2 regions of the Clostridium sp. TJA032 genome follow, and region 1 is predicted to be linked to the other one. Evidence: a T-box and tRNA genes for the amino acid it is inferred to sense, from the RefSeq annotation. Region 1 holds a T-box; the other holds one or more tRNA genes.

Region 1 (12,272 bases):
GAGTTAAACTGTGCAGTTCCAAACTTAACAATGAAATATGATATAGAAAATACTAGTGAAAGTTTTATTAAATTATGTGCAAAAGTTGCCCTAAAAACTGCTAAACCTAGTTTTGCAAATCATAAGATGGATGTTAAAAGTTTTAAAACAGATAGATATGCTATAGCAAGTTGTTATAATGGATTTTATATTGGTGGGGGTGGATATACTCTTGTCAGATTAAAATTAAATGAGGTTGCTAAAAAAGCTACTTCTGTAGAGGATTTTTTAGATAATGTGCTTCCTTATGTAAGTACTAAGATGATTAATTATATTGATGAAAGAATAAGATTTTTAGTGGAAGAAACTCAATTTTTTACTTCTAATTTCTTAGTAAAAGAAGGGTTTATTCAGAAAAAATTATTTACAGGTATGTTTGGGGTAGTAGGATTAGCAGAGGCTGTAAATACTTTATTGAATGCTAATAATAAAGAAGAGAGATTTGGGCATTCAGAAAAGGCTAATAAGCTTGGGCTAAGAATAATAGAAAGATTAAATAAAATAGTTTCTAAACATGAAGCAAAACATGTAAATTGCTTTGGTGGACATTATGTTCTTCATGCACAAGTAGGTATTGATTTAGATAAAAATGTATCACCAGGATGCAGAATACCAGTTGGGGAAGAACCAGAATTATTTGAGCATATAATTCAATCAGCACCTTTTCATGAATATTTTTATAATGGCATAGGAGATATTTTTGTTTTTGAGGATACATATAAAGAGCATCCTGAAGCTTTAGTAGATATTATAAAAGGGGCTTTTAATTCTGGCATAAGATATATGTCTGTTTACGGAAGTGGAGCAGAGGTTATTAGAGTAACAGGATATTTAGCTAAGCGTTCAGAAGTTTGTAAACTTGAGAAGGGTGAGGCTGTTCTTAATAATACAGATGTATTTGCAATGGGTGCAAAAAATAATTGTCATGCCTTTGAAAGAAAAATTAGAAAGTAAGTGATTTTATGGCTTTAGTAAATAAGATAATTCCATTTTCCTGCGTAGATGGACCTGGGAATAGAATGGTTATATTTTTTCAAGAGTGTAACTTTAAATGCTTATACTGTCACAATCCTGAAACTATAAATAAATGCATAGCTTGTGGAAAATGCGTTGAAAATTGTGAAGTAGGAGCCTTATCTATAAGCAATGGAAAAGTTATTTGGGACGAAGAGGAATGTATTTCATGTGATAAATGTATAAAGATTTGTGATTATATGTCTTCACCAAAAACTAAGGATTATTCTTTAGAAGAACTTTTAAAGAAAATAGAAAAGGATAGTTTTTTTATAAGAGGAATAACAGTTAGTGGAGGAGAATGTACATTAAACTCAGAATTTTTAATAAAGCTTTTTAGAGAAGTTAAAAAGCTTGGTTTAACTTGCTTTGTTGATACTAATGGCAACACTAATTTAAGTGATGAACTTATAGACCTTACAGATAAGTTTATGCTTGATGTTAAATCAACCTGTGAAGAAGAAAATATTTGGCTAACTAAATCATCAAATAAGTTAGTATTAGAAAATTTAAATAAACTATTAAGTCTAAATAAGATGTATGAAGTTAGAACTGTTATAGCTAAAGGGTTAAATAATGAAAAAACAGTAAAATATGTATCTAAAGTAATTGGTGATAAATGTAGATATAAACTTATAAAATATAGACCCTTTGGTGTTAGGGAAGAAGGAATAAAGGTCTTTGGGGATTTAGTAACAGATGAAAGTTATATGAAAAGTTTAGAAAAAATAGCTAAAGATAATGGTTGTGAAAATATTATAATTACTTAGTATTTTATAAATTTTAAATCCTGCTATTTTAAAATAAAAAAGCTTATAACTAAATATTAAATAAATTTAATATGAAAATTATTTAATATTAGGAGGAAGGATTTGAAAAAGTTTTTTTTAATAACATTTTTATTCTGTTTCATAATAGGAGGAGTACTTTTTTATAGGTTTAAAAGTAGAGATTTTTTAAATCTAAGTATTGAAGAAATCTCTATAAGTAGTGCAAATGAAAGTGATTTTTTAAATAGTTCTGTAGAGAATAAAGAAAATCCAGAGGATTATTTTGATATAGTCTTTGATATTAAGGCTAAGAATACTTCTCAAAATTTATGTGCTGAAAGTGTAAAACCTCATATTATATTACCTAAAGAATTTAACAAAGAAGATTTAATTGATGTAGGAGTAACATCTTTAAGTAATAATAAGGGAATATATCCTAAGAAAGAGGAAGCATTTCCTTATACGATTTTCTTAAAGAAAAATAATTATTCAAAGGAAGAAATTTTAAAAATTTTAAAAGAATCTACTTTAAGGGTAAATATTCTTAGTTATGAAAAAGGACCTTTAAAATATTTAACTTATGGTGGAAGTTGCGAATATATTAATTAAAAATTCTTTTAATTAATATAAAAATACTATTTGAAATATTTAATTTTATTTCAAATAGTATTTTTTTTATTTTATATTTAATTCATTTATAGCTTCTCTAATTTTATCCTTAGTTAAAGCTGACAGATAAGATTCTCTTTTAGTTAAGGCCTTATCAAAGGATTCTAAAGCAGCTTCATTATTTCCTTCTTCTTTTAAAATTAAACCATAGTAATAATAAGGCTCTGGAATACCAGGGTCTTCTTTTAAAAGTTCAGTATATAATTCTTTAGCTTTTTCTTTATCACCAGTAAAGTAATAAGATTGAGCTAAGTTATCTTTTATAACTTTATTATCTTTATCATATTCATAAGCTATAAGGTTATATTTTAAAGCCTCATCGTAACGCTTGTCTAAAATTAAAAAATATCCTAAAGTTTCATAAACTGTTGAATGTTCATATTCAGTATGAAGATTTTGTAATTCATCAATAGCCTTTGGCAAATTCCCATTTTTCCAAGTTATTAGAGCATCTGTCATTTTGTATGAAGCTCTTAATCTTTCAGGTAATTTATTATAGTCAATTGCCTTTAAAAGTTTAGTAGCTTCCTCTAAATTTCCTAAGTATAAAGTAAGATAAGCATATTGTAATCTAATACTATCACTAGTATTTTTATATGTACAAGCTTTTTTATAAAACTCTAAAGCTTTTTCTCTTTCTCCATTTTTAAAGGCAACATTACCTTTATAAGCTAGTATATAGGGCTTTTTACTATTGTATTTATATAAGGCATATATTACTACAACTATTAAAGCTAAAATATATTGCTTCATCATAAGTAGTATAAATACTAGTATTAAAGCTATTATAAAATCATAAGCTATATTCATTTTTACTCCTCCAATAAATGTTACAATTTATAGTATAAGAATAATTTTAATGGAATTTTATTCTTAATACAACTTTACCTAGGAAGATTTATAAAAAATATCTTAAATAATAAGAAAAATTTATATTAAAATAAGGCACAGAAACTTTAAAAATTAAAATTTCTATGCCTTAAAAAATAAAGGCTTTTTATTTTTAATTAGTTTCTCCTAAATAGGCTCCAATATGATTTATAAGAGGAGGATTTTTATACTTAGTAAAGGAAATTTTTATTTTATCAGTTTTAATAGGACTAATAAAACTAGCAATATGCTTATATCCTATTGAATTTCCCTTATAAAGTTCAAACCAGCCATTTTTGTATCCATAAATCTTAAATTCTTCTACATTTTGCCCTTCTGCTATCCACTCTCTAAGTTCTAAAATATTAAATTCTGTAATTTTATTGAAATTTATCTCTATATAAGGGTTAATAGCATTTTCATTAGCTATCCAATAGGATTTTTTGTAATCATCAATTAAATTATAACTATCACTATAGGAAGAGTTAGTAGCTAAAATTGATGCCCCTTTAATTAAATTATCGCTAAATGTTTTTCTTATATATGATGAAAACTTAGTAAGCAATTTTATATCTTCTTCTCTTAAAATTCCTTCTTTATTAGGTGTTATAGATAAAACTAAATTAGAATTTTTTCCTAAGGAATTATTATATATATTTTTTAGATTATTAATAGGAGTATTTTTATTATTAAAACAAGTATTTAAAGAATAAATACTTTCTCCAACTATCCAAGAATCACCATAAATATCTCCTTTATAAAGAGAATTATCATTATATGTTTCTTTTAATTTTTTTAAATTAACAGAGGAGAAGAATATTTTGTTTGTATCATTTATATCTGAATAGTAGGTATAACGTACATCAGGTCCAATAGGGCTAGATATAATACACTTAGGATTTATCTCTTTTATTACTTTAAAATAACTTTCAAAATCAAGAGAAGAAAAATCCTTATCTAAAATACATTTATCTAAAATAATTTCACTTATATTATTATAATTACTCATAAGTTCTTTTAATTGCATTATATAGTAATTATCATATTCTTTAGGAGTTAAGTTAAGAAGAGGGTAATCTTTTAATGTAAGGTAAACTCCAAATTTAAGTCCAAATTTTTTGCAGGACTTACTTACTAGATTAACTAAATCAAAATCATCAAATTTTGAATTTATATAAACTCTTGAAAAATCACTATTCCATAAGAATAAACCATTATTAAGTTTACAATTTAAAATAACTTTTTTAAATCCAAATTTAAATAAACTTTCTACCCAAAAATCTGTACTAAAGGAAGGTTCTCTTAAAAAAGAAGGAGCTTCGCAATTAATTTCAGAATTGTTTGTAAATGTATTCATTGACATATCTAAAAAAGCTATTAGTTCATCTTCTTGGTACTTTCTTTGTTCTTTAGTTGGAATTAGGTTTACTAGAGTTAAGTTCATTATCTCTCCTCCTTAAAATAAAAGTATTTATTAAATTATAATACTAAAGTAAAATATAAACAACTAAAAAAAGTAAAAAATTCAAAATAAATACTGTTAAAAAATAAGAAGTAAAATTTAATTTTTAAAATAAAAAAAGAGAGGATTAATCCTCTCTTTTTATTAATGACATCCTGAACAAGATGAACATCCACCTTCAACTTTTTTTACTGGTTGAAGAGATAATCCTCTTCCTCCATTTTCATCAGAAGAAACTAAAGTGAATCCTTCAAAGTCATTAACTAAATCTTTGTTAACGAAGAATGTTATATCTTCAATTGTAACAACTTCATCATCTTCCTTTGCTTCATCTACAGAAATGTTAAATACAGGACCACCACAACCAACTCCTGCTAGGTTAATTCTTATATCGAATTTTTCAACTCCATTTTCTTTAAGAAAATCTTTAAACTCATTATAAGCTTCTTTACTCATTTTTACAGCTGACATGTTCTTTTCCTCCTAAAATTTTATAAATATTTATGTAATTACTAATATATTTTAAATATTATTTTTAAAAATATACTCATTTTAGTGACAGCTACCACAGCTACCACAGTTTCCACTACATCCGCCACCTTCATAATCATTCATTAAAGGTGTTAGAGTTAATCCTTCTCCAAGGTTTTCTTCATCTGAAAGAATAGAAAAACCTAAAAATATTTCGATTAAGGTAGGGTCTATAAGGAAAGTTAAATCTTTTATAACTTCGATTTCATCTCCCTCATTTTCTTCTCCAGCAGTTACGTAAAACATAGGTCCCATAGGGCCATTACCACCAAAGTTTATTCTAATAACATTACTATCTATATCATTTGATTTTAGAAATTCTTTAAATTCAACATAAGCATCATCGCTCATTGCTACCTTTTTCATTAAATCACCTACTTAAATTTCAATTAATTAATAATTAGTATTAATTGATTAAATTATATCTTTTTAAGGAAAATAAATCAAGACTATTTTAGTAGGAATTTAAAGTGTAATAGATTGTTTAGGAAAAAATACGAGAATTTTAATATATTAAGATAAGTTTTAATAAATAATTCTTAAGTATAGTCTTTTTTAAAAGAAAAATTATGTTTATATATATAGTAAGATATTATGTTAAAATGTATAATAAGTAAAAAATCTGTTTTTAATATTCTAGAAAGGAAGAAGTATGATACCGTATAATATAGATTATTGTGAGAAGAAGATAAGAGAGTACAAAAAAAATATAAAGGAAAAAAGGCTAGGAAACTTTACTATTAAATATAGTGATGAAAAAGACTTTGATGGATATTTATATAATCATAAAACTTTTTTAAAAGAAAGTCCTATAGAGTTATATGAAGGAGATAAGCTTTGGATGAGAATTTCTCCAAAGGAAATACAAGGTTCCTATGAAAGTATAAAAAGAGCTAAAGGAAGAGTGGGAGTATTAGGTCTTGGCTTAGGATATTTTGTTCAAGAACTTTCTAAGGAAGAAAAGGTTGATGAAATAATAGTTTATGAGATTAGTGATGAGGTTGTTAATTTATATTTAGAAAATTTTGGAGAAAATTCTAAGATTAAAATAATAAAAGGTGATGGATTTAAGGCTAGAAGAGAGAGTTTTGACTTTTTTTATTGTGATATATATGAATATAAAATAAGTGAAGAAATAGTAGAGCATTATAAAAAGCTTAAAGAAATTCATAATATTTTAGAATATAGCTTTTTTGGAGTAGAGGCTTTTATTTTAAGTTGTCCAACTAGTGAGATAGTTTGGGTTTACATTTTAGAAGAATGGATGGAAATGGCTAAAGATTTATTTATAAGGTTTAATCATAGCGAATTTATAAAATACTTTACTCCTTTAAAAGAAGAGGAAGTTTTAAATCTACTTAAAGAGTTTTCTAAAGTGCTTTAAAAATTTTAGTATATAATTAAAAAATATAGTATACAAATTCTCCTGTTATATAATGGGAGAATTTTATATTTAATCTAAAATTAAAGAATTTATAAGTAATAGGTAAAAAAATAAAGATAATATATACAATTATATATTTATATCTTTTAGTAGGGTTAAAAAAATCTAGTATATGTCAAAAAAATCTATAATTTATTTTTGAAAACCTATACAAAAAATGATATAATGATTTCATAATAAAATATATAAAGAAGAGGTGATTTTTAATATGGCCCATAAAAAAGTGGCAAAGATATTAGCAACTGCTATAGTAGTAAATAACCTCTCCAGTAGCGTAGTTTTAGGCAAAGAATTAAACGTAATAGATAATAAAAAGGATAACTCGATTATAAATGAAAGTTTAAATCAGAGCAAAATATATAGTAATATTTTTAGAATAGAAAAAACAGTAGGCAGTACAGAAGAATTTTTGAGAATTATAAATCAAGGAGGTTTAGAAGAAATTAAGCTGTCTAGAGATATAGACCTTAGTAAAATAAGTAAGGGATTAGATATAACTGGGTCTAATATTGTAATAGATGGTAATGGTAATAACATATATGTTAGTAGGGTAGCAGAAGATATTAAAGGGGATTTTTTTAAACTACAGGGAGATGGGATTGTGCTTAAAAATTTAAATATAGTATGTAAGGGAGAGAATGAGGAAAATAATAATGCCCTTATTTCTATATTAGGTGATGATGTTAAATTGGAAAATGTTTCTATTGAATCTAATTTTAACAAGGCTATTGAGGTTTTAGATGGAAAAAATGCTAATATTAAAAATTGTAAAGTAAACAATAAGAAAAATTCTAGTTATGGAATAAGAGTTGATAATGGTGAAGTTACTTTAAAGGATTTTTATTTAGAAAACAAATCAGGCATTGGAATAGATGTTTTAGGAAAAGCTTCAAAGGTTAATTTAGAAGGAACTATAAAAATAAATTCTCCTATTGAAGTTAGAGGACAATTAAGAGATGGCGCAGTTTTAAATTCTGATAATGAGCAACTTATAAATGAAAAAAAAGTTTTTGGCTACACTTATTATGATGTTGCTAAAGAAGAAGAATTAGTTAAAAATAAGTACGAGTTTTTAGAAGCCTTAAATAATAAAATAGTAAAGAGTATAAAATTAATTGATAATATTGATTTAAGAGGAGAAGAAGAGTATTATTATAAGGTTTTAAATAAAGATAAGAATATAGATAAAAATAATTATCATATAATAATGTAATAAAGAAAAAAAGGTATCTAAAGTTTAAGTTCTTTAGATACCTTTTTAATTATGGTATTTCTTTAAAAGTGTTAATTTTTAAGATTAGTATTAATTTTAAATTAAAAAATTTGCAACGTTAATATTATATTACTTAACAACTATATTTACAAGTCTACCTTTTATAACTATTACCTTTATAATATTTTTTCCTTCTGTTGAAGCAATTATTTTTTCATCAGCTAAGGCTGCTTCTTTTATTCCTTCTTCATCTAAATCAGAAGAAACCATTATTTTATTTTTGATTTTTCCGTTAACTTGAATAGCTATTTCTATTTCATCTTTAACTAAAGCCTTAGGGTCAAATTTTGGCCATGCTTCATTAAAGATTGAAGAAGTATTTCCAAGTAGACTCCATTGTTCTTCACTAAAGTGAGGTGCAAAAGGTGCTAATAATCTTAAGTAATCAGAAACTACATCTTTTAAGAAAGTAAGATTCATTTCTTTTTCTTGAGTATATTTAGATAAAGCATTTATAAATTCCATCATTCTAGCTATAGCAGTATTAAATTGAAGTTTATCTGTATCCTCAGTAACAGATTTTATAGTGTTATGTCTCCAATAGTTAAGCTCTTTTTCAGCTTTATCCATTGTTGTTTTGTTATTTTCTCCTTTAGCTATAGCTTCTCTTGCAGTATCTATAATTCTTTCGATTCTTTCTACAAATCTATTTACAGATTTAATACCATCATCACTCCAAGCACCACCTTCAGTATAAGCAAAGCCAAACATTAGATACATTCTAAATACATCTGCACCATATTCTTTTATGTAATCATCAGGAGATATTGTGTTTCCTTTTGATTTACTCATTTTTAATCCATCTGGTCCTAGTATTAATCCTTGATGAGTTAAAGAAGTAAATGGTTCATCAAAGTTTAAGTATCCCATATCTCTTAGGGCTTTAGTTACAAATCTTGCATAAAGAAGATGCATACATGCATGTTCAGGACCACCAACATATTTATCAACTGGTAATATTTTATTTATTATTTCAGGATTAAATGGAGCTTCTGTATTTTTATTATCTGGATATCTTAAATAGTACCATGATGAACATACAAAAGTATCTAAAGTATCAGTTTCTCTTTTTGCTGGTTTTCCACAGTGAGGGCATGTTGTATTTACAAAGGCTTCACTTTTAGCTAATGGAGATTTTCCATCAGGAGCAAATTCAACATCATATGGTAACTCAACTGGTAATTGACTTTCAGGAACAGGTACTATACCACAGTCATCACAATAAACAACAGGAATAGGAGCACCCCAATATCTTTGTCTTGAAACTAACCAGTCTCTTAATCTGAAGTTTACTTTCTTTTCACCAAGTCCCATAGAAGAAAGTTTTTCAACTATTTTTTCTTTAGCTTCCTCTGTAGTTAGACCGTTAAATTCGCCAGAGTTTATTAAAATACCAGCTTCACAGAATGGAAGAGTAGTATTATTTCCTTCTTTATCTTCTATAACTCTATTTATTGGAAGGTTAAATTTTTCTGCAAAAGCAAAATCTCTTTCATCATGAGCTGGAACAGCCATAACAGCACCAGTTCCATAAGTTGCTAATACATAATCGCCAACCCATATAGGAACTTCCTTACCTGTTAATGGATGTATAGCATATGCACCAGTAAATACACCAGTTTTTTCTCTTGAAATAGATTGTCTTTCTATATCTGATTGTTTTTTAGCTTCTTCTTTGTATTCCTCAACAGCTTCTTTTTGTTCCTTTGAAACTATTTTATCTACAAGTGGATTTTCAGGGGCTAAAACAACATAGCTAACACCACATAAAGTATCAACTCTTGTTGTAAATACATCAAAGCTTAAATCACTATCTTTAACTTTAAAGTTAACTTGAGAACCTGTAGACCTTCCTATCCAATGTTTTTGCATAGCAACTGTTTTTTCAGGCCAATCTAAACCATCTAATTTATCTAATAATTCATCAGCGTAATCTGTTATTTTGAAGAACCATTGAGTAAGGTCCTTTTTAGTAACTTCTGTTGAACATCTTTCACAAGCACCATCAACTACTTGTTCATTAGCTAAAACTGTTTGACAGGATGGGCACCAGTTAACAGGAGCTTTTTTTCTATAAGCTAATCCCTTTTCATATAATTTTAAAAATAGCCATTGAGTCCATTTATAATATTCAGGTGAGCAAGTTACAACTTCATTATCCCAGTTAAACATAGCTCCCATAGCTTTTAATTGTTCTTCCATTTTAGCTATATTTTTTATTGTTGAATCTTGTGGGTGTATTCCTGTTTTTATAGCAAAGTTTTCAGCTGGTAAACCAAAAGCATCAAAGCCCATTGGTTGGAATACATTATATCCTTGCATTCTTTTGAATCTAGCCCATGAATCAACTGGTCCATAGTTAAACCAATGTCCTGCATGTAATTGGCTACCTGAAGGGTATGAGAACATTTCTAATACATAAAGTTTTTCCCCTTCTTTATTTGGATCGAATTTATAAATGCCAGATTCGGCCCATTTATCTTGCCATTTTTTATCTATGGCAGTACTATATTTACCCATTAATTAATCCTCCTCTAAAGTATATATAATAAAATTTTTTATAAAAAATAAAAAAACCTTTCATCTCTTAAAATTTAAGAGACGAAAGGATATTCGCGGTACCACTCTTATTAGGAAAGTTTTCTTTCCTCACTCGATTTTTTTATAACGGTTTTACCGTATGTGCTTTTTTTCACACATATGCTCCTAGGCAAGTTCATATTATCATAACATTGTGTCACAGCAAACCACAACTCTCTTTAGTCTATGAATTTAATATTACTACTCCTATTCAAAGCTTTTAATAATTCAGTTTTTATATATTATATATCAAAAGTTTTAAACAAGTCAATTAAATTTAAGCTTAAGTTTTGATATTAGCTTTTCATAAATCTTTATCATATGTTTTTCATTACAGTATTTTGTTATTTCATCAAAGTGAATCCACATAACTCCTTTATTTTCATCTAGTTTAGGAGTTAAGATTTCATCTTCATTACATTCTATTAGATAAGTTAAATTAAGATGAAGATGAGAAGATATATATTCTCCGTTTTTTACATGACCATTTACATTTAAAACTTCTAAAGAAAAGGGAGTTTTAAGAAGCACTTTAGGATTTTTAATTCCTGTTTCTTCTTTTAGTTCTTGTAAAGCCGTTTTAAGTGGGATTTCTTCTCCATCTGAATGACCGCCAGTACATGCCCAAGATTTATATATATTGTGGTAAATCATTAGAAATTTATTTTTTTCTTTATTTATTGCAAAAGCTGAAACAGTTAAATGAAGTATTTTGTTTTTTCTTGTTAAAATATCTTTAAAAGAGTTTAAAGCATCTAAAAAAACTTCTTTATCTTTTATTTCAACTTCATCAAAGGGAATATAATTTTTTATAGCATAAATATAGTTCATAAAAGTACCTCCTAAATTTATATTTAATTATAACTTAAAAAATATTTTTATTTAAAAATATTTTTGTTAAATATGCCTTTTGTGATAAGAAGAGGTTGTCAATATTATGCATAAAAAATATAATCAAGGAGAGTATTACTTAAAAGAATAAGTTTTTATAGAGAGTATTGATTGGAGGAGATTAAGTGGCACTTAAGGATTCTATACTTAAAATATTAGAGGAAAATAGAGATGAAAGCTTATCAGGGGAAGAATTAGCTAAAAGATTATCTGTATCTAGGGCAGCTATATGGAAAAATATAAAGTCTCTTAGAGAAGAAGGATATAATATTTTAGCAGTTACAAATAAAGGGTATAAACTTACAAAGGAAAATGATTTAATATCAGCAGAAGGAATAAAAATATTTTTAAATAAAGAGTATAGAGAAAATTATATAAAGGTTTATAAGGTTATAGATTCTACTAATCAAGAGGCAAAAAAGCTTTTAATGGATAAGGATATACCAGAGGGAACTGTTTTAATTGCAGAGGAGCAGACTGCTGGAAGAGGAAGGTTTCAAAGAAAATTTTTTTCTCCTTCACAAAAAGGAATTTATATGAGTGTAATTTTAAGACCTAATATAGAACTTTCAAAGGCTATACATATAACTACAGCTACTGCAATTTCAGTTTGTAGGGCAATAGAAAATTTAACTAAGAAAAGGCCTAAGATAAAGTGGGTAAATGATATATTTTTAGATGGTAAAAAGCTTTGTGGTATATTAACTGAAGCAACAGGTAATTTTGAAA
Region 2 (12,272 bases), 640 kb from region 1:
AAGTTTGTAAGAATGTCTTTAGGTGGAGTTAGGGATGAAGCTGATATAAGAGGACATAGAAGAACTTATGTTGGTGCAATTCCAGGAAGAATTGTTACTGGGTTAAAAGAAGCTAAAAGTATGAATCCAGTATTTTTATTAGATGAAATAGATAAATTAGGTATGGATTTTAAAGGAAATCCAGCAGATGCTTTGTTAGAGGTGTTTGATAAAGAACAAAATAAGACTTTTAGAGACCATTATTTAGAAGTAGATGTTGATTTATCTCAAGTTTTATTTATAACAACTGCGAACTCTTTAGAAGGTATTCCAAGACCTCTTTTAGATAGAATGGAATTAATAGAAGTATCAGGATATACTTATGAAGAAAAATTTAAAATTGCTAAAAGATATTTAGTTCCAAAGGTCTTAAAAGAACATGGTGTAACTAAAGAACAAATAAAAATATCTGATTCTTCTTTAAAGCTTATAATAGATAGTTATACAAGAGAATCTGGAGTTAGAAATCTTCAAAGACAAATAGCTAATGTTATAAGAAAAGGAATAAGGGATATAATAGAAAAAGATAAGAAAACATTAACTATATCAACTAAATTAGTTGAAAAATATTTAGGCCCAAAAATCTTTAGCTATGATGAAATTGATAGGGAAGATAAAGTTGGAGTAGTTACAGGAATGGCTTGGACAGCTTATGGTGGAGATACATTGCCTGTAGAAGTAGTAGTTATGGATGGTAAAGGTAGATTAGAACTTACAGGACAACTTGGCGATGTAATGAAAGAATCTGCAAAAGCGGCATATTCCTATGTTAGAGCTAATATGAAAAAATTAGGAATAAAAGATGAATTTTATTCAGACAAGGATATTCATATACATGCACCAGAGGGAGCAGTTCCTAAGGATGGTCCTTCAGCGGGGGTTACTATGACTACTGCGTTAGTATCGGCATTAACTAATAAAAAGGTTAAGCATAATGTTGCTATGACTGGTGAAATAACCTTAACTGGAAAAGTTTTAGCTATTGGTGGGTTAAAAGAAAAATGTTTAGCAGCAAGAAGAGTTGGAATTGATACAGTTATAGTTCCTAAAGAAAATGAAAAAGATGTACTTAAACTTCCTAAAATAGTTAAAGATAGTTTAAATATAATACTTGCAGAGAAAATTGATGATGTATTAGAAAATGCATTGGTTGGAGTGAAAAAATAATGAAAATAAAAAGTTCTGAATTTATAATATCAGCAGTTAAGAGAGAACAGTATCCTACTGATAATTTACCTGAGATAGCCTTTGTAGGTAGATCAAATGTTGGTAAATCTTCTATAATTAACTCCTTAACTAATAGAAGAGGATTAGCAAAGGTAAGTCAAACACCAGGTAAAACTAGATTAATAAATTTCTTCCTATTAAATAAAGATTTTTATTTAGTTGATTTACCTGGATATGGATATGCAAAGGTATCTAAAAAGGAAAAAGCATCTTGGGGTGCTACAATAGAGAGATACTTATTAAATAGAGCTCCGTTAAAGAAGGTTGTTTTATTAGTTGATTGCAGACATAAACCTACTGCTGATGATGTTCAAATGTATGAGTGGATAAAGCATTATGGATATGAAGTTGTAGTTATTGCTACAAAAAGTGATAAAATATCTAATAATCAAATAGGGAAAAGTGAGAAGCTTATTAAAGAAACTTTAGGATTACCAAAAGATTATAAGCTTAAGTTTTTCTCTTCACTAAATAAAAAAGGAAAAGATGAACTTGTAGATTATCTTTTTGATGATTTAGTTAATGAAGAGTAAGTAGATAATAAAAAGAAGTTATGAAATTTAATTTTCATAACTTCTTTTTTATTTTAGAAATTATATGTTTTAAAAAATAAATTTATTACAAAAAGTAGAAAAAATTACAAAAATATGTGTCAAAAAAATATTATTAGAATAGTATGTAGTATAAAGAAAATAAATGGAGGTTAAGATTTATGGAATTAAATGAAATCTTAGATGGAATGACAAGAGATAATTGCTGTAATAAGGGTTATGGAAATTCTTTTGATAATTGTGGAACAGTTGGAGGAAATAATAATTGTGCACCTTTCCCTAATAATTGTGGAGGCTTTGGAAACAACTTTGGCTTTGGTGGAGGCTTTAACTCTTTAATTTGGTTATTCTTATTATGTGGCGGCTTTGGTGGAAATAGTGGCTTTGGAAATAGATGCTGCTGTGATGAGGATTGTTGCTGTGGAAATAGAAATAGTGGCTTTGGTTGTAACTCTATAATATGGATAATAATTTTATCAACTTTATGGGGTGGTTCTTCAAACAACTGTGGAAATAATAATGGAAATGGATTTTTAGGAAACTGTGGATGCTAATTTAAAATAAAATAATAAGAAAGGAGATATTTAAAATGAGCAAGAAGAGAAAATGTTGTTGTAGAGAAAATCATGTTAAAGATAATAGATGTAATGGAATGGATGCTTGTACAGTATTACCAACTCTTTTAATATTACAAAACTCAGGATTATTATGTAATGATAGAGCATATATCTTAATTTTATTATCATTATTATGTGGTGGATTTAATTCTTGTGGAAGTAACAATAAGTGTTGCTAAAGTAAAAAGGAGTGAATTTTATGAGCAGAAGTAAATGCTGTAAAAATAAATGCCATTGCAAGAGCAAGAAGAATAATTGTTGTCATGAAAAAAATGTAGCATGTTCATCATTTAATCCATGTACAACTTTACCAACTTTATTAATGCTTTGCCAATCAGGTTTATTAAATAATGATAGAGCATATACTTTATTCTTATTATTCTGGCTATGTGGTGGTGTAAATACAAATAGCTGCGGCTATAAATGTTGTTAGAATAATTATTGGAGGGTTTTTATTTAAAACCCTCCTTTAAATAAAAAAATAATACATATATTTTTATTTATAAGGAGGATAGTAGATGTCAAAAGGAAAACATAAAAATAAGAAAAGGGAAAATTTAAGAGAAGAAAACTTTGCTCCTAGTTTAAATCCTCAAATTTTAGAACTTTTAGGACTTAATAATATAAACCAAAATAATTTATCAGAACTTTTATCAGCTATGAATAATAATGGCTTTGATATGAACTCTATAAATTCAATTTTAAGTAATGAAGGTAGTTTCATTGATAATAAAAATCAAGTTAATAATGAAAATAATTTCAATCCCTTTGGAAATGTAGGTGGATTTGGAGATTTAGGTTCTCTTATGGGGCTTTTAGGAAATAATAATTTCAATAATATGGGAAACTTAGATTCATTAATTAATAATTTTGGAGGAGCATCTTTAAATAATTTGAATAATACAGGAGAAGATAATATAGTCAATATGTTAATTTCTATTAGAAATCTTGTGGATTCTGATAGAGCTAGATTTTTAGATAAGGTTTTAAAGATGTATAAAGAAGGAAAAATAACTTATTGATTTTTTAAAAGGTTAAATTAATATATTTAACCTTTTTTTATTATTGTAATTTAAAAAAAGTTTTTTTGAGCAAAATAAATTAAAAGGTGGTGATTTTTTATGCTTTATAAAACTCATGTTGAAATAGGAGAGAACACATTTAATAGTATAGAAGGAGATTTAAAAAGTTTAATAGATAAAGATAGTTTTTTAAAGGGAAATGTTCTTCCTGATATATCTCCTAAATATAGAGTTAAAAAACATGGAAGAAAGCAATTTGAAGATATAATATATCATAAGGTAAAGTGGTTAAGTAGTTTAAAAAGTAAAGACATAATAAATGAAATAGGAAAAGAAAAATTTAGTATAGAATTAGGCGTTGTATGTCATTTTTTATGTGATTTTTTTTCACTTCCTCATGAAGAAGAATGGGGATTTAAAAAAAGTGTTACCTTAAAACATGTATTATATGAGAAAAAACTTCATAAGGTACTTACAAAGGATATAGAAATAAATGATAGTTATAAAATTTTAGAAAACTCTACCTATGAAAATTTTTTAAAAAAAGCTCTAGAAGATTATAGAAAGTCTGAAGGCTTTATAAGTGATTTATTTTTTGCAATGTATTTAAACAATTCTATTGTTAGATATGTTTTAGAGTCTATAGAAAAAAATGATTCTATTTTAAATTAAAGTATTAATAAATTCTTTAAGTGTTACATATTATTATAAAAAGAGTAGCTTTTGGGGGGAAATATTTTGATAATATTTGCAAAAAAAATTAAAGTAAGAGGAGTTATATATAATTTGTTAAACTATAATGAATATAATAAAATAAAATATAGTTCCTTCTATGTATAAAATTTCATTAATTACATTTATGTATAGGTTTTAAATTTAACCTATACTTTTTTTATAAGAGCTTTTTATAGTATGCTTGAAAAAAGTATAACTTAGTATATACTTAAATATAGAGATTACTTTAATTTTATTTAAAGTTTTTATAAGGAGACAAAAAATGAAAATAAATAGAAATGACCTATGTTGGTGTAATAGTGGAAAAAAATATAAAAAATGTCATATGGAGTTTGATGAAAAATTAGAAGAACTTGCTAGGGAAGGATATGAAGTTCCTACAAGAGACATAATAAAAAATAAAGAGCAAATAGAAGGAATAAGAAAAAGTGCAGAAATAAATAATGCAGTTTTAGATTTAGTTTCTGAAAATATAAAGGCAGGAATGAGTACAGAGGAAATAAATAAAATAGTACATGATTATACTATAAGCAAAGGAGCAATTCCTGCACCTCTTAATTATGGAGGATTTCCTAAAAGTGTTTGTACTTCAATAAATGATGAAGTTTGTCATGGTATTCCTGATGAGAATATAATTCTTAAGGAAGGAGATATAATAAATGTAGATGTATCTACTATATATAATGGATACTATTCAGATGCTTCAAGAATGTTTATTATTGGAGAAGCTAGTGAGAATGCAAAAAAATTAGTAAGAGTTGCTAAGGAATGTTTAGAAGAAGGAATTAAGGCAGTTAAACCTTGGGGATTTTTAGGAGATATAGGATATGCCATTGAAAAACATGCAAAGGAAAATGGATATTCAGTAGTTAGAGATTTTGGAGGTCATGGAGTAGGATTAAAATTCCATGAAGACCCTTTTGTATACCATTATGGAGATGCAGGAGAAGGTATGGTTTTAGTACCGGGAATGGTATTTACTATAGAACCTATGATAAATGAAGGAAAGTATGATGTCTTTGTAGATGCTGATAATGATTGGACAGCATTAACTATGGATGGTTCTCTTTCAGCACAATGGGAGCATACTGTTTTAGTTACAGAAGATGGAGTAGAAATAATAGCTAAATAAAAAAAGACCTTCTAATATTTTTTAGAAGGTCTTTTTTTTAAAAATACATGCTTATAGGAAGGATTAAAATACTAGGTCCTTTTATTTTAGTAACTGGACATTTAGGTAGGGGAATATTAAGTTTTCTTAATACTTCAAAATAGGGGCTTATAGATTTTAAAAGTTCTATATGATAATCTTCTTGATTTACTTTTCTAAATAGATTTATATCTTCTTCATTGTTACATATTTTAATAACCTTTCCTAATACATTGATATTTGATTTATGAAAGGCGTAAAAATCACCATTTAAAAAGTATTTTGAATTAACATTTATTATAGCATTATAATCTACACAGGATAAAATCATATCTTCTGTAGAGTTTAAGGTAAATTTAGATTTTATATTTTTTAGTAAATTTAATATAATAGAAAAATTTAATTTTTCTAAAGAGGTATCTTTTAGAAGAAAGTCTAAGTCCTTTAGTGGAAAGGCTTCTATTAAATTAATTAAAGAATCTAAGTAAGAGTTTAATGAGTTTTCTATTAAAGAGCCTTTTATTTTTAAAAAATCTCCTTCGCAAATATTAGTATCTTTAAAACTAGAGGCGTCAATATCTTTAATAGCCTTAGAATTAGTCATTTTTTTTAAAAGTTTATTGTGAATTTCAAAGGAGGTATAAATTCTTTTGATTTCTTCTTCTGTTCTTCCAAAAAGTCTATTTTCTATACTTTTATTATTTCCGTAATAATTTGTTTTATTGAAATCTCTTGATTTATTACTAGTTTTAAAGCCTTTATTATATATTTTATTTTTCCCTTCTCCAAAAAATAATTTATTATTTTCATCTGAATGAATTCTACCAGATAAGGTATTATCACAAATTTTTTTAGAAGTGTATATATCTATATATCCATTTAAATATACAGAGGAAAGACTTTTTATTAAATATTCATCTATATAGATAAATAGGTTTAAAAGTTCGTTCATAATCTATTCTCCTAAGGCAAATTTATACTCTTATAATTTATATTACAAAAAATAAATACTATGATAAGTTTTTTAAAAGCTAGTTTAATTGGAAATATTGACAATGAAAGGAGGGTAATGTATAATTAAAATGTTCAAGCCGAAGTGGCGGAATTGGCAGACGCAGCGGACTCAAAATCCGCCGGGCTAATACTCGTACGGGTTCGAGTCCCGTTTTCGGCACCAAACACCTGATTTTGTCAGGTGTTTTTTTATATATTTATTATTTATTTACTTTTTAAATTACTTTAAACTTTAATAATTTTTAACAAATATAAATAAATTTATTTTATAATATAAATAAATTTATATTTTTAAGTTTATATATCTTTAATTTTGGAAATAATTTAAAAGATTATGTTTAAAGTTGGAGGTATATTTTCTTGAGAATAAAAAGATATATAAAAATATTAGCTTTTTTTATAATTTTATTAATTAGTTTTTTTAGTGGTAGATTTTATGAAGTATATAAAAATAAAGCCTTTGAAGTTGCTGTTTTAAATGAAACTTTAGAGGAAAAGGTCAATGAAGAAAATTCTTATGAAAATCTTAAGGAAGATGAAATTTATATAAAAGATAAAATCTTAAAAGATGATAAAGGACTTTTAAAACTTGTTAATAAAGAAAATTTAATAAGTAAAGATTATAATATAGAAAAACTAGTATTGCCTAAGGCTAACTTTGTTGGTTTAGAAAGTGAAGAGAGAAATAAGATAAGTAGTATTATGAAAGAAGATATAGAAAGACTTTTTGATGATGCTAAAAAAGAAGGGTTAGATTTATATATATCCTGTGCTTATAGGTCTTATGAAGAACAAGATTATTTATATAAAAGAGCTTTAAAGAGAGAAAATAGTGAAAGTAGTACTTTAGTTGCCATACCAGGAGCTAGTGAACATCAACTAGGATTAGCAGTTGATTTTACAACAAGGTCTATAGGATTTCAATTAGAAAAATCTTTTGAAGATACAAAGGAAGGACAATGGCTATTAGAAAATGCTCATAAATATGGTTTTATATTAAGATATATGAAGGGAAAAGAGGATATAACAGGATATGAATATGAACCCTGGCATTATAGATATGTTGGAGATTTACGGGTTAGCAATTACTTTTATGAAAATAATATAACCTTAGAAGAATTATATGAAAAATTAGATATAATAAAATAATAAACAATAAAATAAAATTAAAAGGAGATTTTCTATGTATGTAATTAACTTTATAAGAGGTTTTTTAATGGCTTTAGCAGATAGTGTACCAGGAGTTTCTGGTGGAACTATAGCATTTATAATGGGATTTTATAATAAATTTATAAGTTCTTTAAATGCTTTAACCTCTTCAAAGAAAACTGACATTAGTAAAAAGGATGCTATAAAGTTTTTATTAAAATTAGCAATTGGATGGGTAACAGGATTAATTTTATCAGTTTTATTTATTTCTTCAATCTTTGATAAGGAAATATATAAGATAAGTTCTTTATTTACTGGATTTATAATATTTTCTATTCCTATAATAATTAAAGAAGATAAGGAAACCTTAAAGAAAAATTATGGATACATAATATATGCTATTTTAGGGATTTTAGTAGTTGCATTAATAACATATTTTAATCCAGCTTCAAGTGGAGATAGTGGAACAAGTATAGTTTTAAATAAGTTTTCTTTTCCTTTAGCTATATATGTTTTCTTAGCAGGAATGATTGCTATATCAGCAATGGTTTTACCAGGAATATCAGGTTCAACTCTACTTTTAATATTTGGTCTTTATGCACCAGTTTTAAAAGGTGTTAAAGCTGTTTTAACTTTAAACTTTGATTATCTTCCTATGCTTTTAATTTTTGCCTTAGGAGTTATTGTAGGAATAGTTACTACTATAAAGTTAATAAAATATTTGCTTTCAAATTACAGATCACAAATGGTTTATTTTATAATAGGACTTATGATAGGTTCTATATATGCAGTTTTTATGGGTCCTACAACTTTAGAAGTTCCAAGAGCTGCTATGAACTTAAAAAGTTTTAACTTTTTATTCTTCATTATAGGAGGAGCTTTAATTATAGGGCTACAACAATTAAAAACTTATTTAGAGAAAAAAGAGGGAATTTCTTAAAATTCTTTGTAATAAAATACAAAAAAGCTATCATTATATGAAATAATGGTAGCTTTTTCTTTAATAATATAAATTTTTAGAATATAATTAGATAAAAAGAGATAAATGAATATCTTTTTTATAAATTAGCTATTAAGCTTTTGTTATAATTTTTTTTTTATAGTATATTATTATTAATAAGTTAAAGTTTTATTTATATGGAGGGATTTCAATGTTTTTAAGAGAATTAAACAAAGAACAAGCCTTAGCTTTTATAAATTTAGTAACTGAATTTGCTTTAGTTGATGAAAATATAAGAAAAGAAGAAGAGGATTTAATTAGAAAGTACATAAGTGAATTAAGCTTAGAAGAAAGTAATTTAGGTAACTTGTCTTATGAAGAAGCTATAGATGTTATAAAAAATTCTTCAGAAAGAATAAAGAATATAGTTTACTTTGAATTAGTTAGAATAGGACTTGTAGATGAAGATTGTGATATTGAAGAGGTTGACTTTTTAGAAAAGGTAAGTAAAGATTTAAATATATCAAGAGCTAAAAAAATTCAAATTGCAAATTGTTTTTATAATTTCTCAGAAAAAGAAGGAGAAGTTAAATTAGAGGATATGGCAAAGGATATAATAGGATAATAAAAAAGACTATTATTAAAACTATTTTAATAATAGTCTTTTTTTAAAAGTTTAATATGGTAAAAAATTCATTTTAAGTATATAATTGTATTATATAAAGGGGGAATTAAGATGAATTTAAAAAAAAATAAGAAAAAAAGAGAAGTTTATAAGATTGAGTGTAGCAATGAAGTTTTAAGTCTTTGTAAAGCTTATAAAATAGTCTCTAATATAGCTTGGATAGTAGTCTTGTTTGCTTTAGTTGAGCCTAGAGTGTTATTACCTGCTTTTTTACTAAGTATTTTAATATTTTTAAGTAAAAAAATAAGAGTTTCCTATAGAATAAATACTTTTATAGAAAATATTAGAATTGGTAGAATTAGAGAAGGAGAAAAAATTTTAAGTAAAATAAAGGGGCAAATACCTAAGGAAATTTATGAAGAACTTAGAGGGATTTTAAAAAAATCAAAGGAGAGTACAAAGAAATCCTATGCTTTAACATAAATTATCATTGACATAAGAGATAAAAGAATTAAAATAATTTAATAGGAACAGGAGATGATAATATTGAGTAGCAAATATATGGTAGTTATATCTTTAGATGCAGTTTCTTCTAAGGATATTGAGATAATGAAAAATTTACCTAATATATCAAAATTGATAAAAAATGGTTCACTTATAAAGAATGTTAATAGTATATATCCTTCTTTAACTTATCCAGCACATGTAACTATTGTAACAGGAAAATATCCAGTAAATCATGGAATAACTAATAATACTATTTTAAGTTTTAAAGAAGAAAATCCTAATTGGAATTGGTATGGAAATAAAATAAAGGGAGAAACTTTATTTACTTTAGCTAAGAAAAAAGGACTTAAAACAGCCTCTATACTTTGGCCTGTTACAGGAAAGGTAAAGATTGATTATAACATGCCTGAAATTTTTACAACAAAACCATGGCAAAATCAAATAGTAATGTCTGCTTTAGCAGGAAGTAAAATCTTTCAATTTAATATGAATAAAAAGTTTTCTCATATTAGACAAGGAATAAAAGAGCCATATTTAGATGATTTTGCTACAGCCTGTGCAATAGAAACTATAAAAAAATATAAACCAAATTTAACTATGATTCACTTAATAGATGTAGATTCTAATAGACATGATTTTGGATATTCTAGTAAAGAAGCCTTAGAAGCTTTAAAAAGACATGATTTAAGAGTTGGAGAAATAATAAAGGCTTTAAAAGAAGCTAAAATTTATGAAGATACTACTTTGATTTTATTAGGGGACCATAGTGCAATAAATACAGATAAAGTCATAAGGTTAAATAGTGCTTTTAAAGATGCAAATTTAATAAATATAAAGGAAGGTAAGCTTAAGGGATTTAAGGTTATTTCTAAAGAGTGTGGAGGTTCTGCTTATATTTATTTAAAAGATGAAAATAAAGAGGTTAAAGATAAAGCTTTAGAAATTTTAAATAAGCTAAAAAGAGAAGGAGTTATAGAAAGAATATTAACTAAAGAAGAAGCCATTAAAGAAGGGGCAAATAATGAATGTGCTTTTATGGTTGAAGGGGGGAGAGGATATTATTTTTCCAATGAATATTTTGGGAAAGTTGTTGAAGAAACTAAATTTATTAAAGATAAACATATTTATAAAGCAGTTCATGGATACTCTCCTAAAAAAGAAAATTATGAAACTTTTTTAATAGCTTTTGGAAAAGGAATTAAAAAGGGAGTTGTTTTAGAGGGAGGAAGTATTGTAAATCATGGACCTACTATTGGAAAAATATTAGGAATTGATTTTAAAGATATAGATGGAAAAGTTGAAGAAAGAATATTAGAATAAAAATTAATTTTTTGATTAAAATAATTAATTGAATAAAATTATTGAAATTGTCGCAAAATTATGATATTTTAAAATAGTAGAAAAAATATTGCCAAAGTTATTTCATAATGTAGATATGTAATTAATTAAAAGAACGCTTAAAAGAGCGTTTTTTTTGCTTTTTAAAGTAATTTTTTAAAAATTTATATAAAAATCTAATTTGGGTATATTAACTTTATGTAATACTAAAATTTTGTGTATTAATAAAATGTAAATTTTTTAATAAAATGTTATAATTGTTTTAGCAAAATTTGTTTATATGGAGGACTAAAGATGAAAATATTAAAATTACTTTTAATATTCATTCCTATAAGTATTATAGGAGAATTTATGAACTTTTCACCGACTATTAGATTTTTATTATCAGCTTTAGCTATAATACCCTTAGCAGGGCTTATGGGTGAGGCTACAGAAGAAATATCATTTTATACAGGACCTAAGCTAGGAGGTTTTTTAAATGCTACCTTTGGAAATGCAACAGAACTTATAATATCTTTTTTTGCTTTAAAAAGTGGCTTGTTTGATGTTGTTAAAGCATCTATTGCAGGGTCTGTAATTGGAAATATCCTTTTAGTTTTAGGAGCTAGTATGTTAGCTGGAGGAATAAAATATAAAACTCAAAGTTTTAACAAGAAGATTATGGAGAATAGTTCAAGTATGTTACTATTTGCAGTTATTGGTCTTACTATTCCTGCTATATTTATGCATACTATAAAAATAGAATTTTTAAATACAAAGTATGAAAGTTTAAGTGTAATAGTAGCTTTAGTTATGTTTATAATATATATTTTAAGTTTAGTATTCTCTTTCTTTACTCATAAGGATATATATGCTATAGAAAGTGGAGAGGATTGTGAAGAAGAGAGTAAATGGTCTTTAAAAAAATCTATAATAGTCCTTATAGTAGCTACTATAATTATTGCAGTAGAAAGTGAATTTTTAGTAGGGGCTGTAGAGCCTATGACAAGAACTTTAGGGCTTAGTGAATTTTTTGTAGGAATAATTTTAATTCCTATAATAGGAAATGCTGCAGAACATAGTACTGCAATAATAATGGCTATGAAAAATAAAATGGATGTTTCTGTAGAGATTGCTATAGGTTCAAGTTTACAAATAATATTATTTGTAGCTCCAGTTTTAATATTTTTAAGCCTTATTTTTGAACCTATGAGTATTATTTTTAATAAGTTTGAATTAGTTGCTTTAATAGTATCTGTTCTTATAGCTAATCGTATAGTTAGTGATGGAGAATCTAATTGGCTTGAAGGAGTTCAGCTTTTAGCTGTTTATATAATAATTGCTGTTATGTTTCTTATAGTTTAACTTATAAAGACAAA

The links. A T-box is a leader RNA that pairs with one kind of tRNA and senses whether it is charged. The one in region 1 lies ahead of leuS (leucine--tRNA ligase), so its partner is inferred to be a tRNA-Leu.
Region 2: it has a tRNA-Leu gene. The T-box ahead of leuS (leucine--tRNA ligase) is inferred to sense a tRNA for this amino acid. The anticodon was not compared.

What each region holds. Positions count from the first base shown of each region.
Region 1 covers NZ_JBZEFB010000001.1:60,214-72,485, forward strand. Annotated here, with positions in the region: gene AC4FRL_RS00275 (YjjI family glycine radical enzyme) at 1-993, shown strand, start outside; gene AC4FRL_RS00280 (YjjW family glycine radical enzyme activase) at 1,002-1,823, shown strand; gene AC4FRL_RS00285 (hypothetical protein) at 1,926-2,432, shown strand; gene AC4FRL_RS00290 (tetratricopeptide repeat protein) at 2,499-3,302, opposite strand; gene AC4FRL_RS00295 (alpha-L-fucosidase) at 3,496-4,806, opposite strand; gene AC4FRL_RS00300 (HesB-like protein) at 4,969-5,295, opposite strand; gene AC4FRL_RS00305 (HesB-like protein) at 5,377-5,721, opposite strand; gene AC4FRL_RS00310 (polyamine aminopropyltransferase) at 6,008-6,739, shown strand; gene AC4FRL_RS00315 (pectate lyase-like adhesive domain-containing protein) at 7,008-8,012, shown strand; gene leuS (leucine--tRNA ligase) at 8,142-10,592, opposite strand; T-box leader at 10,667-10,876, opposite strand; gene AC4FRL_RS00325 (NUDIX hydrolase) at 10,920-11,483, opposite strand; gene AC4FRL_RS00330 (biotin--[acetyl-CoA-carboxylase] ligase) at 11,669-12,272, shown strand, end outside.
Region 2 covers NZ_JBZEFB010000001.1:703,833-716,104, reverse strand. Annotated here, with positions in the region: gene lon (endopeptidase La) at 1-1,206, shown strand, start outside; gene yihA (ribosome biogenesis GTP-binding protein YihA/YsxC) at 1,206-1,799, shown strand; gene AC4FRL_RS03235 (hypothetical protein) at 1,979-2,371, shown strand; gene AC4FRL_RS03230 (hypothetical protein) at 2,407-2,613, shown strand; gene AC4FRL_RS03225 (hypothetical protein) at 2,634-2,867, shown strand; gene AC4FRL_RS03220 (hypothetical protein) at 2,953-3,456, shown strand; gene AC4FRL_RS03215 (zinc dependent phospholipase C family protein) at 3,556-4,128, shown strand; gene AC4FRL_RS03210 (methionyl aminopeptidase) at 4,454-5,323, shown strand; gene AC4FRL_RS03205 (DUF6414 family protein) at 5,361-6,293, opposite strand; tRNA gene AC4FRL_RS03200 (tRNA-Leu) at 6,432-6,518, shown strand; gene AC4FRL_RS03195 (M15 family metallopeptidase) at 6,716-7,504, shown strand; gene AC4FRL_RS03190 (DUF368 domain-containing protein) at 7,539-8,444, shown strand; gene AC4FRL_RS03185 (hypothetical protein) at 8,656-9,069, shown strand; gene AC4FRL_RS03180 (hypothetical protein) at 9,181-9,552, shown strand; gene AC4FRL_RS03175 (alkaline phosphatase family protein) at 9,616-10,896, shown strand; gene cax (calcium/proton exchanger) at 11,209-12,258, shown strand.